DNA from 4 places in the Peribacillus sp. FSL H8-0477 genome. Region 3 is predicted to be linked to each of the others. Evidence: riboswitches for the same ligand, from Rfam matches in the RefSeq annotation. Region 3 holds a riboswitch; each other region holds the start of a gene.
The links. Region 3 has a riboswitch for S-adenosylmethionine ahead of fbpA (Fur-regulated basic protein FbpA). Riboswitches for the same ligand answer to the same signal wherever they lie in the genome.
Positions count from the first base shown of each region.

Region 1: it holds a riboswitch for S-adenosylmethionine, as region 3 does, so the genes downstream of both, MHI18_RS10970 (LLM class flavin-dependent oxidoreductase) here and fbpA (Fur-regulated basic protein FbpA) in region 3, are expected to answer to the same signal.
Region 2: it holds a riboswitch for S-adenosylmethionine, as region 3 does, so the genes downstream of both, MHI18_RS12610 (alpha/beta hydrolase) here and fbpA (Fur-regulated basic protein FbpA) in region 3, are expected to answer to the same signal.
Region 4: it holds a riboswitch for S-adenosylmethionine, as region 3 does, so the genes downstream of both, MHI18_RS20590 (methionine ABC transporter ATP-binding protein) here and fbpA (Fur-regulated basic protein FbpA) in region 3, are expected to answer to the same signal.

Region 1 covers NZ_JBBODE010000001.1:2,183,959-2,188,258, reverse strand. Annotated here, with positions in the region: gene MHI18_RS10985 (sensor histidine kinase) at 1-1, shown strand, start outside; gene MHI18_RS10980 (response regulator) at 2-634, shown strand; gene MHI18_RS10975 (class I SAM-dependent methyltransferase) at 651-1,829, shown strand; SAM riboswitch class I at 1,900-2,008, shown strand; gene MHI18_RS10970 (LLM class flavin-dependent oxidoreductase) at 2,097-3,149, shown strand; gene MHI18_RS10965 (ATP-grasp domain-containing protein) at 3,173-4,117, shown strand; gene MHI18_RS10960 (hypothetical protein) at 4,195-4,300, shown strand, end outside.
Region 2 covers NZ_JBBODE010000002.1:161,336-165,635, reverse strand. Annotated here, with positions in the region: gene MHI18_RS12625 (MetQ/NlpA family ABC transporter substrate-binding protein) at 1-132, opposite strand, end outside; gene MHI18_RS12620 (methionine ABC transporter permease) at 149-799, opposite strand; gene MHI18_RS12615 (methionine ABC transporter ATP-binding protein) at 789-1,820, opposite strand; SAM riboswitch class I at 1,896-1,994, opposite strand; SAM riboswitch class I at 2,076-2,180, opposite strand; SAM riboswitch class I at 2,373-2,475, shown strand; gene MHI18_RS12610 (alpha/beta hydrolase) at 2,537-3,292, shown strand; gene MHI18_RS12605 (CsbD family protein) at 3,365-3,529, shown strand; gene MHI18_RS12600 (PP2C family protein-serine/threonine phosphatase) at 3,851-4,300, shown strand, end outside.
Region 3 covers NZ_JBBODE010000002.1:1,186,539-1,190,838, reverse strand. Annotated here, with positions in the region: gene MHI18_RS17515 (CHASE3 domain-containing protein) at 1-1,537, opposite strand, end outside; gene MHI18_RS17510 (aspartyl-phosphate phosphatase Spo0E family protein) at 1,702-1,875, opposite strand; gene fbpA (Fur-regulated basic protein FbpA) at 2,075-2,263, opposite strand; SAM riboswitch class I at 2,445-2,551, opposite strand; gene MHI18_RS17500 (MFS transporter) at 2,640-3,851, opposite strand; gene helD (RNA polymerase recycling motor HelD) at 3,922-4,300, opposite strand, start outside.
Region 4 covers NZ_JBBODE010000002.1:1,820,276-1,824,575, forward strand. Annotated here, with positions in the region: gene MHI18_RS20580 (pyridoxal phosphate-dependent aminotransferase) at 1-714, opposite strand, end outside; gene MHI18_RS20585 (carbon-nitrogen family hydrolase) at 801-1,595, shown strand; SAM riboswitch class I at 1,672-1,781, shown strand; gene MHI18_RS20590 (methionine ABC transporter ATP-binding protein) at 1,924-2,937, shown strand; gene MHI18_RS20595 (methionine ABC transporter permease) at 2,927-3,598, shown strand; gene MHI18_RS20600 (MetQ/NlpA family ABC transporter substrate-binding protein) at 3,616-4,300, shown strand, end outside.

The DNA of each region.
Region 1 (4,300 bases), on a different contig from region 3:
AGTGATTAGTGTCTTGTTTGTGGATGACCATGAAATGGTTAGAATAGGAGTAACTGCTTATCTATCTGCACAGCCTGATATTACCGTGATAGCTGAGGCAGATGACGGAGCAGCGGGTGTTAAACTAGCCCTGGAATTACGTCCGGATATTATTTTAATGGATCTAGTTATGAAGGAAATGGACGGGATAGAAGCAACTAGAAACATTATGCAAAGCTGGCCGGAAGCAAAGATTATTATTGTGACAAGTTTTCTGGATGATGAAAAGGTCTATCCAGCTCTTGAAGCAGGTGCAGCCAGCTATATGCTTAAAACGTCAAAAGCAAGTGAAATTGCAGACGCAGTTCGTTCGACATACCATGGCCAGAGTGTATTAGAGCCAGAGGTTACAGATAAAATGATGAAAAAAATGCGTAGTCATGCTAGTAAACTTCCTCATGAACACTTAACAAATCGTGAGATGGAGATTCTGCTTTTGATGACGCAAGGGAAAACGAATCAAGCCATTGCTGATGAATTATTTATTGCCGTCAAAACAGCAAAAGTGCATGTGAGTAATATTTTAAATAAGCTTGAGGTCCAAGATCGTACACAAGCAGTGATTTATGCGTTTCAACATCAACTAGTGAAATAACTTTTTGGAGGATTCTATGTATTTACAGACAGTTACGATGATAGGCACAGAGTTAGAAAAAGCAGGAATTCCGTACCAATTTATTGGCCAAGCGTCATTAAGGATCCAAGGTGCATGCATTTCTGAAGAATCAATAATTGAAGCATCTGTCCAATGGGATGTTTTAGACGAAGCGAGAAGGATACTTACTAAGTATTCACCGACAGACATTAGCAGTAGTCCAGAATCTGCTGGTTTCAGTTTTACAATCGAGACCATTTCCGTTTACATAAGCTGTGAATACAATACAACCATTAAGACAGATCCATACCGAATATCGGTAAAAGTAGATCATACAGATATTTGGTGCCAATCGGTTTATAGTTACTTTTATAACGAAGAAATGGCGCGTTACAGTGATCAAATTCATGCTTTTTTAGCGAAAGAACAGCAGGGGTTTACAGCTGAAAATGAACAAGCCTGGAACCAGAATAATTATAGTGCTCTTTTAAATCGTTATGGAAAACCTGAAGCACTTGTTGAAAAAATCAAGCAAAATCCTAAGTGGAGACTCAAACCTTTTTATCAGTATATGGGTAATCTTCAAGAAAAATCAGTGATGCATTTGATGGGCTCAAATGGTGTTAAAGCAGTGGCGATGGCACTCCTTGGGGCAAAGGTCACAGTAGTTGACTTTTCAAAAGAAAATGCAGCATTCGCTAGAGAGCTGGCTGATGCGGCAGACGTTCCGGTCGAGTATATTGTTTCAGACGTGCTCTCACTACCTGAGAGTGAGGGGGCAGATCTTGTCCTGATGGAACTTGGTGTCCTCCATTATATGATTGATTTACAGCCGTTAATGGAGAAAATTAAATCCTTATTAAAACCAGGCGGTCATTTTATTTTGCATGAATTTCATCCGATTTCCACCAAATTAATCACGTCTAGTGGTAAAAAACATAAAGTAAGCGGCAATTACTTTGATCCATCTATTGAAAAAAACCAAGTCGCCTTCACCAAACATATGCCTGATGAGGAACAAAAAAGCTTGTCCCAGGTAGTGCAACGGAAGTGGACACTCGGAGAGCTTATCACCGCCATTGGGCAATCAGGCTTAATGATAAAGGTGTTAGAAGAAGAACCAAACCATAAAGTGCATGATATGGGGATTCCGAAAACGTATACGATTGTTGCTGAAAAACTAAATTTAGAATAATTAGAATTATTCATTGCAGTAAACCGACTTTTATAGTAGGATTAGTTTATCTTTTAACCAATTAAATAGTGTCTTATCAAGAGAGGTGGAGGGAACTGGCCCTATGAAGCCCGGCAGCCGCTGACATTTTGTCAGAATGGTGCCAATTCCAGCGGAGCATATGCTCTGAAAGATAAGTGAAGGCTACTGCGCAAACTTCTTCTTATCGAAGGAGTTTTTTTGTTGTCTTTCCTCTGTTTCACCAATAAAAACAAAGGGGTTTTGAACATGAAGTTTGGCTTTTGGCTGCCTATTTTCGGTGGATGGTTAAGGAATGTAGAAAATGAAAACATGCCTGCAACCTTTGAGTATGCAAAACAAGTAACAATAGCTGCAGAAAAATTGGGATTTGATACTACGCTGGTGGCAGAATTAAATTTAAATGATATTAAAGGTCCTGAGCATGATTCGCTTGAAGCATGGTCAACTGCTGCAGCTTTAGCAGCGGTAACTGAAAAAATTGAGATTATGACGGCAGTAAGACCTGGATTCCATAATCCAGCGGTCACAGCGAAAATGGCGGCCAATATAGACAACATAAGCAACGGACGTTTTACCCTGAATGTGGTATCTGCATGGTGGGAAGAAGAAGCACGGCAATATGGGGGGATTTTTACGGCCCATGATGAGCGTTATGATCGAACAGAAGAATTTCTAGATATCTTAACGGGATTATGGTCTGCCGAGGATACCTTCTCATATGAGGGCAAATATTACAGCATAAAGGATGCTCATTTACATCCAAAGCCAGTTCAACGTCCTAATCCAATTCTGTATGCAGGTGGAGAAAGTCCACGTGGGAAACAGACGATCGTCGATAAATGTGACGCCTACGTAATGCATGGCGGAACGGTTGAAGAAATTACGACTAAAATTGAAGGGATGAAAAGACAGCGTTCAGAAGCAGGCCGTGAACCTTTTTCAGCTTTTGGTTTAGCTGCATACGTAGTCTGCCGTGATACAGAAGAAGAAGTCGCTGCTGAACTTGCAAGGATAACAGATGTGAAGGAATCGAGCGGTTATGCAGGATATAACGACTTTATCAGCAAATCACAACTTGAACAGCAAGTTAAACTTTTCGATTATTCTGTTTCTAACCGGGGCTTGCGTCCGAATTTAATTGGAACACCTGAACAAATTGCTGATCGAATTATTGCATTCGAAGAAGCCGGAGTAGATTTGCTATTGCTGCAATTTTCTCCGCAGCTTGAAGAGATGGAACGCTTCGCCAAGCAGGTTAAGCCTCTTGTAGAAGCAAAACGCCAAAAAGCATCCGTTTAACTAATTTTGAAGGAGGCATCATGATGAGTAAAATTTATATTCTACATGAAAATAACGAATGGACAGCTCATTTAACGAAACGGTTGAATGAACTGGAATTACCATACGAAGAGTGGCATCTTGATGAAGGTCTCGTTGATCTGACAGAAACTCCGCCAGAGGGCGTTTTTTACAGCCGCATGAGTGCATCATCCCATACTCGCGGTCATCGATATGCACCAGAATTAACAGAGTCTGTACTGGCTTGGCTTGAACAGCATAACCGCACCGTATTTAACGGAAGCCGCGCCCTTCGCTTAGAGGTCAGCAAAGTGAACCAATATACGGCTTTGACAAAGTCCGGTATTCGCACTCCGAAAACGATTGCTGCAATCGGTAAGGAAAATATATTGAAGGCCGCAGAGAAAATTGGTGCAGAATCATTTATCACTAAGCATAATCGTGCTGGAAAAGGTCTCGGTGTCCAATTATTCCAAACCATTGAGGGATTGAAAGGCTATCTAGAAGGTCCTGATTTTGATGAACCAGTAGATGGCATCACCTTGATTCAAGAATATATCAAGGCGCCCGAGCCGTTTATAACCCGCTGTGAATTCGTTGGCGGCAAATTCGTTTATGCAGTACAAGTCGATACATCTGAAGGGTTTGAACTGTGTCCGGCCGATGCCTGCCAAATCGGCGATCTCTTCTGTCCAGTAGGAGAGGAAGTCGAAGAAAAACCGAAATTCCAAATTGTCCAAGATTTTAATGATCCAATCATTGAAAAGTATGAAGCATTCTTAAAAGAAAACCAAATCACCGTAGCCGGCATTGAATTCATCCGAAATGAAGCTGGAGACATATTTACCTACGATGTGAACACAAATACGAACTATAACTCAGATGCCGAACAAGCTGCCGGAAAATACGGCATGCTCGAACTGGCTAAATTCCTAGGATCAAAACTCAAAACAGAAGAATTAGTCTAATAAAAAACCAGAATGCTCAGCATTCTGGTTTTTTATTATAGGAGCAGGTTGCAGAGGAAGTAATCCAGAGCCAGCCCATGAACTCATGGTGCGGCGGGCAAGGGCCGAATACTTTTAAGTTTGGGCCGAATCAACTTCATTTTGGGCCGAATCAATCGGAGTTTGGGCCGAATAAAGGAAAGA
Region 2 (4,300 bases), 1.0 Mb from region 3:
AACTCGATCATCTGTCCCGCTAATACCGATTTTCACTGTTTCTTTCTTGTCCCCTGATCCTTCACTATCTCCACAAGCACTCAATACAGTCGAAAATACAGCTAATATGATAAATAAGAATAATTTTTTCATGTTTGCACTCTCCTCGTTAGTTTCTTCTAATTTTTTTCGCAAGTATATTTCCGAATGTCTGCATCCCTTGAACCATAAGAATAAGAATGACAACAGTAATGACCATGACCTGTGTATCAAATCGTTGATATCCATATGTAATGGCTAAATCGCCTAGGCCTCCCCCTCCAACAGCTCCAGCCATTGCCGAGGCACCAATCAACCCAATGGTCGCGATGGTAATCCCCAGAATAAGTGAACTTAACGCTTCAGGTATAAGGAATCGGAAAATAATTTGAAAAGGCGTTGCTCCCATCGCCTCAGCCGCCTCAATAACTCCTGAATCAACTTCGAGCAAGGAGTTTTCAATTAACCTCGCAATATAAGGTCCAGAATAAAAGACCAATGGCACGACTGCTGCAGCTGTTCCAATCGATGATCCTACTAATAATCTTGTTAAGGGCACGATTGCTACCATTAAGATAATAAACGGAATCGAACGGAAGATATTAACCACAGTACTTAGGATGGAAAAGATAAATTTATTTTCGAATAGATGTCCCTTTCTTGTAACGACTAATAAAATGCCGAGCGGGAGACCAATGATTACCGCAAATAGTAGTGAAATACTGACCATTGATACGGTTTCCCAAAAAGCTTCGATAATTTCTTCATTACTAACTCGCATCTGCAATTACCTCCCGTATGCTGACGTTCTCCTGCTGAATATGCAGATAAGCTCGTTTAATTTCATTTTCTTGTCCGCGGAGTTCAACAATTAGGTGCCCAAATGGGACCCCTTGAAGCTCCGTAATATTCCCAAACAACACGTTTATATCAACATCAAACTTCTTAGCAATCTTCGATAACAAAGGCTGCCCGGAAGAAGCTCCTACAAAATTGATTTTAAACAGCTTTCCATTTGGATTATGTTCTTTAACGAGAGTCCTGACTGATTCAGGAATGGAATCATTAAGAACCGAATGAACAAAGTTTTGCGCTGTTTTCGTTTGGGGATTTGAAAATATATCAAAGACAGTGCCAGATTCAATGATTTCTCCGCCTTCGATCACAGCGACCTTGTCGCAAATATCTCGTATCACAGACATTTCATGGGTAATCATCAAGATTGTTATCTTATATTCGGCATTAATTTTTTTCAAAAGTTTTAAAATCGAGCCTGTTGTTTGTGGATCAAGTGCCGATGTAGCTTCGTCACAAAGCAGAATCGATGGCTGTGTAGCCAGCGCCCGCGCAATACCAACACGCTGTTTTTGTCCACCTGAAAGTTGTTCTGGATAGGCACCTGCCTTATCGCTTAATCCAACGAACTTTAGCAGTTCTTCTACTCGTTGTTTGATTTGTTTCTTCGGTGCTCCTTCTAATACCAACGGCATAGCGATATTAGCAAACACTGTTTTTGACTGCAGGAGATTAAAATGCTGAAAAACCATCCCGATATTCCTTTTTACTTTTCGGATATTAGAAGGGGACAGCGTTAATAAGTCTTGCCCATCAACTAGCACCCTCCCTCCTGTCGGCTTTTCTAAGAAATTAACACAGCGGATTAATGTACTTTTACCAGCACCGCTGAAGCCAATCACTCCAAATATCTCTCCTTTTTCTATGGTTAAGTTAATTCCATTAAGAGCTTTAAAGGTTTTGTCTTTCGTGCGGTATTCTTTCTCCAATCCTTCGAATGTAATCATGATGCTCCCCCAATCTCTATTAAAAAGACCCTCTTCTAAATAAGAAGAGGGTCTGCGCAGTCCAAAGACTGCCTCTTCTTATCTTTCAAGCTAAAGCTTGCTGGAATTGGCACGGTACCTGCGTCCGCTGCCGAAGCTTCATTGGGCCAGTCCCTCAGCTTCTCTGGATAAGAAATCTATATAGTTTTTTATTTTCAAACAAAAAACCTCTTCTGCAAATAGAAGAGGTTCCAATCATAATATCCGATCAGTACGCTCTTATCTACCAAGCTATGCTTGTTGGAAGTAGCACAGTATTCTAAAAAGAATCTGCTGCTGAGGTATCGACGGGCCAAATCCCTACACCTCTCTGGATAAGAATGCATATTAAGTTAATACAATCTTACAAACACTGACACCGTTTGTCAACCTGTTTATTGATTATTCTATTTTTTAAAACCATTTAAACAATTCGTTTTATTCTGGTCTTGACATATTTTCAGGCTTCATGATACGATAATCCCAAGTAAACAAGTGGGAATAATTTCATTTCGAGTGAATTCCCTTCATACACGTGTATCAAGAGTGAACGAGAGAACTGGCTCATAGACTTCACAGCAACCTCCTAAATGGAAAGGTGCTCCTACCAGCAAAGCTATGCTTTGGTTGATGAAATCGGCTAAAACCCTCTTCTCAACTATAAGAAGAAGGTTTTTTATTTTGAAAGGAGAATTTTTATGTCAAACTCGACGATTATTTCCGGCGCTGATTCATTCTTCATACCCGGAAACCATACTGGTATTCTAATCTGTCACGGTTTTAACGGTACCCCCCAGAGCATTGCCTATATTGGCGAATGCTTCGCTAAGGCGGGCTTCACTGTATATGCCCCGCTTTTAAAAGGACACGGTACGTGCGCAGAAGATATGGAGACTTGTTATTACCAAGATTGGATTCAAAATATAGAAGATGCATACAACACACTTAAGAAAACTTGTTCCAATATAGTTGTGATTGGTCAATCAATGGGCGGCACCCTAGCTTTAACATTAGCAGAAAAGGAAGCATGCAGCGGCATTGTCACGCTAAATGCTGCCCTCGAGGTCCCGTGGTATGAAACATTTAAACACGCAGATTCACCCAGATTCATTGCAGAAGGAAAACCAGATATTCATGATCCAGCTGCGTATGAAATTACCTATCCCTCCGTTCCGCTTAAAGCAGTTCAACAATTACTGCTCTTAATGCAGGATTTACGGCAAAAGCTCCATCACGTTTCCTGTCCTGTTCTCATATGCAGCTCTCCTGATGACCACGTAGTTCCGGCTTATTGTTCCATGGAAATTTTTCAAAGTATTTCATCCTCTGAAAAGGAATGTATGGACTTACCCTCTTCTTATCACGTAGCATCCCTAGACTATGATAAGGATAAAATTGTAGAGGCATCCCTTTCCTTTATTGAGCGTTATGTCCTTAAAAAAATGGCCTCTTAATCATCCACATGTGTTTACCCTCTTCCTAATCCGGGTAAAGAACATTATCACGCTAATGAGGAGGAATTTTATATGAGTGGATTATCTGATAAGGTAAAAGGCACTGTAAATAAAGTTAAAGGCGAGGCCAAAGATCAAGCTGGTAACGCACAGAATGATCCTTCCCTACAAGCAGAAGGAAAAGCAGATAAAGTAAAAGGCAGTATTCAAAAAGGAATTGGAAAATTAAAAGATTAAGGTATTACCATATAAAACCGGCTCCCCCTAGGGAGTCGGTTTTTTTATTTTTAAAAGTTTTATGCTATTTTAGGTTTATTTTTATTTCAGCAGGGTAAATGAAGTGTATATTGGTATTTTTCCTCATGGCTCTTTTGACTTGAGCCATGTTTTTTTATGGTTGCTTATCTTGATTTTTCAACACTCTCTAATTATATTTGTAAACAAAAGTACGTTATAATAAAAGTATTACGCCATTATCTAACAATTAACCTACTTGATTCTATATTCCATAAGAATATATATACGTATTTTTTGTTAAGTTTAAAGGAGAAGCAGAGAATGAAAATTCTAATCGTAGATGACAATCAGGTAAATCTTTTTGTTATAGAAAAAATTTTAAAGCGCGCCGGCTATGAAGATTTCACCTCCCTGACTTCTGCTCAGGAAATGTATGATTATTTAGAGGTAGACGGTCCAAATAAAGAAACATCAGTTGATATTATTCTCCTCGACATTATGATGCCTGATATTGATGGAATTACAGCTTGCAGGAAGCTTCAAAGTATTCCACACTTAAAAGATATCCCAGTCATCTTTGTTACCGCCCTTGAAGATTCTAATAAGGTGGCAGAAGCCTTAGATGTCGGTGGAATTGATTACATATTAAAACCTATTAATAAAGTCGATTTACTCGCAAGAATTCGAGTAGGCCTTCGTCTAAAATACGAGAAAGACTGGCACCGAATGCAAGAAGAAAAAATCCGCAATGAACTTGATTTATCCATGCAA
Region 3 (4,300 bases):
GAGGCGTTCGTAACTCATGAGACATATTGGCAAGAAACTCCGATTTATACTGTGAACTAAGCTTTAGCTGCTCAGCATAATGTTCAAGTTCCTCTTTAGCCTGCTCTACTTCACGTGACTTTACTTCGGCAAGAAATTTTTGATGCTCTAAATCTTCATTTATAATTTTTAATTCCTCAGTCTGATTTCTTAATTCCTCAGTTTGTACTTGAAGCTCTTCCGTCATGGCTTGTGACTCACTATACAGCTGCTCAATTTCTACCCGGCTTGAGAAACTTTGGATAGAAGGTCCAAACGTTACCATTAATTCTTCTAAAAATTGCTTATCAGAAACTTGAAAAGGCTGCAAGGCTGCAAACTCCAGCACTGCTAAAGTCCGGTCTTCAAAAAGAATCGGTACAATTAAAATTTGCTTTGGCATAGACCGGCCTATTCCTGAACCGATGTTTATGTACTGATCTGGAATGTTATCAAGAATTAGCATTTCTCGATTTACTGCACATTGACCCAGTAATCCTTCGCCTGGTACAAAGGAAGACTTCCATGTTTGACGTCCTTCCCATGCGTATGAAGCAACATGCATAAATTGCTCTCTCTCAATTAAACTTGTATGTAGATACAGCGCACCATATTGTGCATTAATCAGCAAGGATACACGTTGAATAATCTGCTCTGCCAATGTTTTTACATCAGTTGTCTTCTGAGTAAGTCCAACTAAATCGCCTATATGTGATTTAATCCCATTTTGCAATTGGATATTGTCTAGTAATTGATTAGTGGATGAAGCAAGCATCCCAACTTCGTCTCTTGATTTAACCGGTATTCTTCCAGACAAATCGCTGTTGGCTGATCCAATTTCCTGAATCGATTCTGTAACTTGTTTAAGAGTTTTAGTTATTGATCTAGAAACAATCAATGAGGCAAGGACAGTAAATAACGAAACAATCAGCCAAAATATATACATAAGGATCTTCAGCAGATTGTTATTTTCTGCTATTTCATCTGTTCGTTGAGTCGTTAACTCATATTCTGTATCTTGGAAAAAAGATAGTTTGTCACGAATATCACCCATTGCCTGTTTTCCGCTGTCATTCAGAAAAAAACGGTCAATATTATCAGTTTGACCATTTTGAACAAAGCTAATTACCGGTGTCCCGGCATTATCTATCCATTTTTCAATATCTATGTATAAATCCTTTAAATTTTGCTGCTGTTCTGGGTTATCTGCCAATAAATCTGACAGCTCTGCATAAACATTATCAAAATCTTTTTTTCCATTATAATACGGCTCTAAGTATTCTTCATCATGAGTAATCACATAGCCGCGCTGACCAGATTCCATATTTAGCAAACTAGTTTCAATTTGGCTGGCTAACTCATGAACCTGTAGGTCATGTGCTACGATAAAATCTAGTTCTTTCTGAAGAGAGGAGATTCTGCTGCTCACTAAAACCAGAGCTATTCCAAGGCAAACAATAACTAAAAAATAACCTAAACTTATTTTAGAACGAATCGAAAATCTATGGTCTTTAAACATCCTAGTCCGCCTCTCAGGAATACTTTTTTCTGGCCTCCATCTTTCGCATTTCAAAAGAAATCAGTCAAAATCCTGAAATTCAATATGTTTAATTATACCACAAATAACGGATAATGGAATGAGTTGAATGAGGGATAAGTACTATAATAAATTCGAAATTTAGACTAATTCGAAGAAACGAGAGAAGATTGGTAACTCGGAGAGAAGGTGTTTAGCAAATAATCCAGCTCTTGACTTGCCTGAACAGTCAGGGTGCTTGTATAGCCGTAATCTTCTGCCAACTGTATCATTTCCTTGCGTTTTTCTTCAATGATAAGATGATAGGACATTGTTGCCATATTGAACCTCCTTTTCTTTTTTTTTACAATAATCTAATAATAAAATCATTCACAAATTAAATCAATAAGAAAAATAAAAATATTTATTTTTTCGCTAAAGCGTCTACTATTCATATTATAAATAGAAAAAAAAGAAGGTTCATTTCCTATCTCATGTGGATAGTAAGAAATGACCTCCTTTTTATTTTACTCTGCAAAGCTAGGTACTCACAGAATTAATAGTCGGTGCCGCTTCGTTGATTTTAGCAAGTGAAAATTCATCTTCAAGTACTTTTATTGTTGCATCATATAAATGCTTTTCATCAGATGTTTTATATACGCCCCGCTTAAGTAGTTCTTCTATTAACAGAGCTTTTCTGGTTTCTATTGTTTTTAATAATTCGGTCAAGCTGTTTGGCTCCTTCCAAAAACATGTATGCATATTTCTATCGTTAGACTTGGAATTACCGCTTCACTTTTTATCGCCAACGTTTATATACCATCTACATACACATTCTAAACATATTTCATGAACATTAAATATAAAAGCCCCTTCTAAAATAAGAAGAGGCTGACATTCGTATCGGCTTCTCTTATCTTTCAAGCCTAAGGCTTGTTGGATTTGGCACAGTTCCCGGGTACGGGTCTGCTGCCGAGGTATCACAGGGCCAAGTCCCTCCACCTCTCTAGATAAGAATATTAATTTATATTTATAGTTTATGATGTACTTGAGAATATATACCTTCTTTAAATAAGTGTCAAATAATTTGTTTTAAATGAGTTACTTAATCCTTGAGCACTGTATTTTTCGTTTCTTTACCAAAAATGAGTACAACAGCAGCCCCAACTACAATGGCTATAGTAAAAATGGTGAATATGATTGAGATATCTTTACCTGCTGCAACTAAATAACCGACTAAAAGCGGTCCTAAAATGCCGCCAATTCTTCCTGCAGCAGCTGCCATCCCGGAACCCGTTCCCCTGATGGAGGTGGGATACTGCTCTGGAGTGTAAGCATATAACCCGCCCCAAGCACCTAAATTAAAGAAGGAAAGCATAATACCAGATGTGAGTAACAAGGGTAGTTCCTCAGCTGTTCCAAAGAAATATGCACTGACTGCCGTACCTAATAAGTAGGTAACAAGCACGAATTTCCGTCCATATTTTTCAATAAACCATGCTGCAGTGAAATAACCCGGAAGCTGAGCCAGTGTCATGATTAATACATACTCAAAGCTCTTGATCATACTAAATCCTTTCATAACCATGACACTCGGTAGCCATAGAAACATTCCATAATAAGAAAAGACCACACAGAACCAAAGAATCCATAAAACAAGTGTCTGTTTAGCATACTCTTTAGCCCAAACACTTTTCATATTCTGTAGAATAGAAGGTTTCTGTTTTCTCTCCAATGCTGTATACCTAGGCGAATCTGGAAGATTCAAACGTAAATATAGTGCATATAAAGCCGGTACAGCACTTAAGAGCAACGCAATCCGCCATCCATACACTGGAATGATAAAATAAGATATCAATGCCGCGATTAACCACCCTGCAGCCCAAAAGCTTTCAAGAAGTACAACTACTCTTCCTCGTTTATCGGCTGAAACACTTTCAGAAACAAGCGTTGAAGCAACAGGCAGTTCCCCGCCTAATCCCATCCCAATCAGCAAGCGAAGAAGTAAAAATAACGCTAACGATGTTGTAAGGGCAGATAATCCACTGCCAATTGAAAATAACAGCAAAGTAATAATAAACACATTCTTCCGGCCAACCCGATCTGCCATAGCTCCAAATACTAAGGCACCTATTGCCATCCCAATAGAATTAACGCTTCCAATCCAGCCAACTTGTTCGGTCGTTAAACTCCATTCCTTCTGCAAGGCTACAATAATAAATGAAAGCATCCCTACATCGAGGGCATCAAACATCCAGCCAAGACCGGCAATACTCAATAATTTACGACTTGATAAAGGTTTCTTTTTCTTTGCCATATTTTCCTCCTGAGACGTTAAAACAATGCAACTTTTCCATTTTATATAAATGATAATTACAAAGTATATCTTAACACCACTTTACACCTGTATACAAGCCTTTACTCATCTCGGAGATAAACGGCGAAACAGCCCCGATGGAAATCAAGCAAAGCTCATGCATGGCTCTTGTGCACGATGTATAAAAAAGGTTTCGTTCCCTTTCTAAGTAATATCGATCCTTCGAAGCATTCAGGATAATCACCGCATCAAACTCAATGCCCTTCGCTAGATACGTCGGAATCACAAGGAGTCCATCTTCAAATTCAGACTTACCTTTACTCACTAGTTTGATCTCCAATTTACTCTTTAATTCTTTATAGACATTTTCACTTTCAGCAGCATTCTTTCCTATTAAAGCAATATTTTGAAGCCCCAGGTCTTGTAAGCGTTGAATCGCTTTTTCTAAA
Region 4 (4,300 bases), 630 kb from region 3:
TTTAGATAGTGTGTACATTTCAATTCCGACGTCTTTTGCGCCGTCTGCTTGTAAGAAACTTACTGGTTTTATTCCTTCAAATCCTATAGCTCCATAGGCAAAATCATGTGATACCGCAATCCGATTTTCTTTAGCAAATGCTACGGTTTCATTGAAAAATCCAATGTCTGCCGTCGCTCCAGTTGGATTGTTTGGGTAGTTAAGATACATGAGTCTTGCACGTTCTTTACTTTCTTCAGAAAGTAAATTGTAATCAGGTAGAAAATTATTTTCTGCTATAAGTGGTAGCGTTTCGTAGTGTACGTCGGCCATCATCACTCCTGACAAATAGTCGGGGTATCCAGGGTCTGGTAGCAGCATCCAATCTCCCGGATTTAATACGGCCATAGGCAATTCAACAAGCCCGGTTTTTGTTCCAAACAATACAGCGACTTCCGTCAAGGGGTCAATATCAACGTTGTATTCTCGTTTGTAAAATTCAGCTGCCGCTTCTTTCAATTCGCTTATTCCACGAAATGGCGAATATTTATGGTTCACAGGGTTTTCAACAGCTTGTTGTAATGCTTTTACGATGTGTGGGGGTGTTGGTTGGTCCGGGTTACCTTGACCTAAATTGATTACATCGCGTCCTTGTGCCACAGCAGCTCCTACTTTTTGTACAAGAGAAGCAAAAAACTGTGGAGGTAATTGTTGTAGTTTTTTTGAGAGTTCCATGGATTTTCCTCATTTTTTAAAATAGTTGTAATCATCTGCTAAATATTATAACCTTTTGAGTATCTTGTCTATAGGTGGGTGTATCCATGAAAATCGCTTGCATTCAGCTCGACGTAGCATTTGCTGATCCTGAAAAAAATTTTCACAACGTCCAAACGTTTATCGGAAAAGTGGTAAGTGAAGGTGCAGAGCTCGTTGTTTTACCTGAAATGTGGAATACTGCCTATGCATTAACAGAGTTAGAACAACTTGCCGATATCGAAGGAAAGCGCACAAAAAAATTCCTTTCCGATTTAGCACGCAAACATCACATTCATATCGTAGGTGGTTCGGTTTCAACAAAAAAAGGAGATAATTTCTACAACACGATGTATGTGTATACGAATGAGGGAGAGCTAGTAGGGGAATACGATAAAGCACATTTGTTCCGTCTGATGAATGAACATCTCTACCTACAAGCAGGAAATAAGGAAAATGTGTTTTCTCTAGGTTCTATTCAAGCTGGTGGAGTCATATGTTATGACCTAAGATTCCCAGAATGGCTACGGGCGCATGCATTAGCTGGAGCAAAGGTATTATTCGTTCCAGCTCAGTGGCCGTCGACACGCATTGACCATTGGAAGATATTACTTCAAGCCCGTGCAATTGAAAATCAATGTTTCGTTATTGCGGTGAATAGAACGGGTACTGACCCGAACAATCAGTTTAATGGCCAATCCATGATTATTGCACCGTGGGGGAAAGTATTGTGGACTGGCACTGAACATGAAGAATACGCGGTGATTGACGTGGATTTTTCAGTAGTAGATGAAGTGCGCACACGTATACCAGTGTATGAAGATCGTAGACCGTCACTCTACCAACCATTGATTGAAAATTAAAAAAAAGGTTTGACACTCGTTGTGAAACGTCGTAAGATTTAGTTCGAGCAACAAAAACAAAACAACTACATATGGAAACTTATCAAGAGTGACCGAGGGATAGGCCCTATGACGTCCGGCAACCCCCAGCAATAGGCTGGGAAGGTGCCAATTCCTACAGAATGATTTCATTCTGAAAGATAACCCAAAATCCATTTTTCGGTGCCTCTTTCATTATGAAAGGGGCATTTTTTATTTTGTTAAAGAAATTTTTTCTAAAAACTCGACATGTCCTGCTACGTACTGAAGGGGACTTTACGCTTTTCTAATTTGTAAAAAGGAGCTTGTGATGATACGAATAAGCGATTTATCTAAAGGATACAAAACGAAAAATGGTCTGGTAATGGGTGTTGACCGAGTAGATCTCACCATCCCTGAAGGGGAAGTGTTCGGAATTGTGGGGTATTCAGGAGCTGGTAAGAGTTCGCTACTACGTTGTATCAACTTACTTGAAAGACCAACAAGTGGAAAGATAGAAGTGAATGGACGCGATTTAACAAAATTAAAGCGAGAAGAATTACGGAAAGCACGCTTGAAAATCGGTATGATTTTCCAACACTTTCACTTGATTAGTCAAAAGACAGTAGCTGAAAATATTGCATTCGCATTAAGAGCGGCAAACACACCAAAAGAAAAAATGGCATCTCGTGTAGTGGAGCTTCTTGAGATGGTTGGTTTAACTGACAAAAAAGATGTGTTTCCAGCACAACTGAGTGGTGGGCAAAAGCAACGTGTTGGAATAGCACGTGCACTAGCCAATAACCCTTCTTTGTTACTGTGTGACGAAGCAACCTCTGCGCTTGATCCAAACACTACGTTATCCATTCTACGATTGCTAAAAAAGATAAACCGCGAATTAAACATCACGATTGTGTTAATCACGCATGAAATGAATGTAGTAAAAGAGATTTGCGATCGCATGGCAGTTATGCAAGATGGGCGAGTAGTGGAGGAAGGGTCGGTATACGAGATTTTCTCAAATCCAAAAGCTGAGCTGACTAAAGAATTTATTAGTAGCGTGCTGTCATTTGAAGTTCCACAAGCTATTTTGGCTAAAGTTACTGGTAGCATTGTGAAAGTAATGTTTAAAGGTGATGTGGCGGGTGAAGGTGTTATTTCAGATATGGTTCAGCATTTTGATGTACGTGGGAATTTCTTGCACGGCTCGATTGAATACATACAAGAAGTGCCGCTCGGTTTGTTTTTAATGGAAATTCAAGGACATCCGGACAATATAAAAAGAGCTATTACGTATGTGGAAGGACGCGGAGCGCAAGTGGAGGTGATTCAAAATGGGCATTGATTTCCAGCACGTGATTGAATTATGGCCAGACATTCTTAAAGCATTCGGGCAAACAATGTACATGATTGGGATTTCGCTGACTGTTGCGATTGTTATTGGATTACCACTTGGTATTGTTCTATTCATTACTGATCGTGGTTTATTCTTAGAAAATCGATTTGTAAAAGGCACGCTTGGTTTTATTGTTAATATGGTACGCTCCATTCCATTCATTATTTTATTAGTCGCACTTATTCCATTAACCAAATTACTAGTCGATTCAACGATCGGTCCAGCAGCAGCTAGTGTTTCTTTATCGGTTGCGGCAACTCCATTTTTCGCGCGAATTGTTGAAACATCACTCCGAGAAATTGATAAAGGCGTTATCGAAGCTGCAGTTGCAGTAGGAGCGACCCCTTGGATGATTATCAAAGATGTGTTATTGCCAGAAGCAAAGTCGAGCATTGTGCAAGGAGTGACGATGACCATCATTAGTCTAGTTGCTTACTCCGCAATGGCTGGAGTAGTTGGCGGCGGCGGAATTGGCGACTTGGCAATACGCTTCGGATATTACCGTTATGACAATACCATTATGGTTGTCACGGTTGTGATTTTAATTGTTCTCGTTCAAATCATTCAACAGTTGGGTGACTGGACGTCTAAAGCAATAGATAAACGATAAGAGGGAGAGAGACAGAGATGAAAAAAATTATATTTTCGATTATGTTCCTGTTACTAGTAGTGGCTCTTGCAGCATGTGGAGGAAGTGACGATGAAACAAAAGGCAATGTGGATAACAATAAGTCAGTAAAATTAGGCGGATCAGCAGGTCCTTACAGCGACATGTTGAAAACAGCCATTAAACCAGCTCTTGAAGAAAAAGGCTACAAAGTAGAAATCGTTGAATTCAGCGATTACATTCAACCTAACATTGCGCTAAACAATGGAGATATTGACGCGAACCTTTTCCAACACTCCATTTATATTAAGAACTTCTCGAAAGAAAATGATATGGAATTAACAGGACTTATCACAGTGCCAACAGCACCAATGGGTATTTACTCTAATAAATATAAATCCATAGAAGATGTCAAAGATAGTGCAACAATAGCGATTCCAAATGACCCAGTTAATGCGGCCCGTACTTTCTTAATCTTACAAGATCACGGATTAATAGAATTAGATCCTAATGCAGAACCGTTAACTGTGTCAGAAAAAGACATTAAAACAAATGCGAAAAATTTAGTGTTCCAACCAATTGAAGCAGGTCAACTTCCTCGTTCAGTAGATGGTGCAGATTTAGCAGCAGTTCCAGGAAACTTCGCTTTAGCAGCAGATATGAATTTACTGGATGCGTTAATTTTAGAGAACATGCCAGATCTCT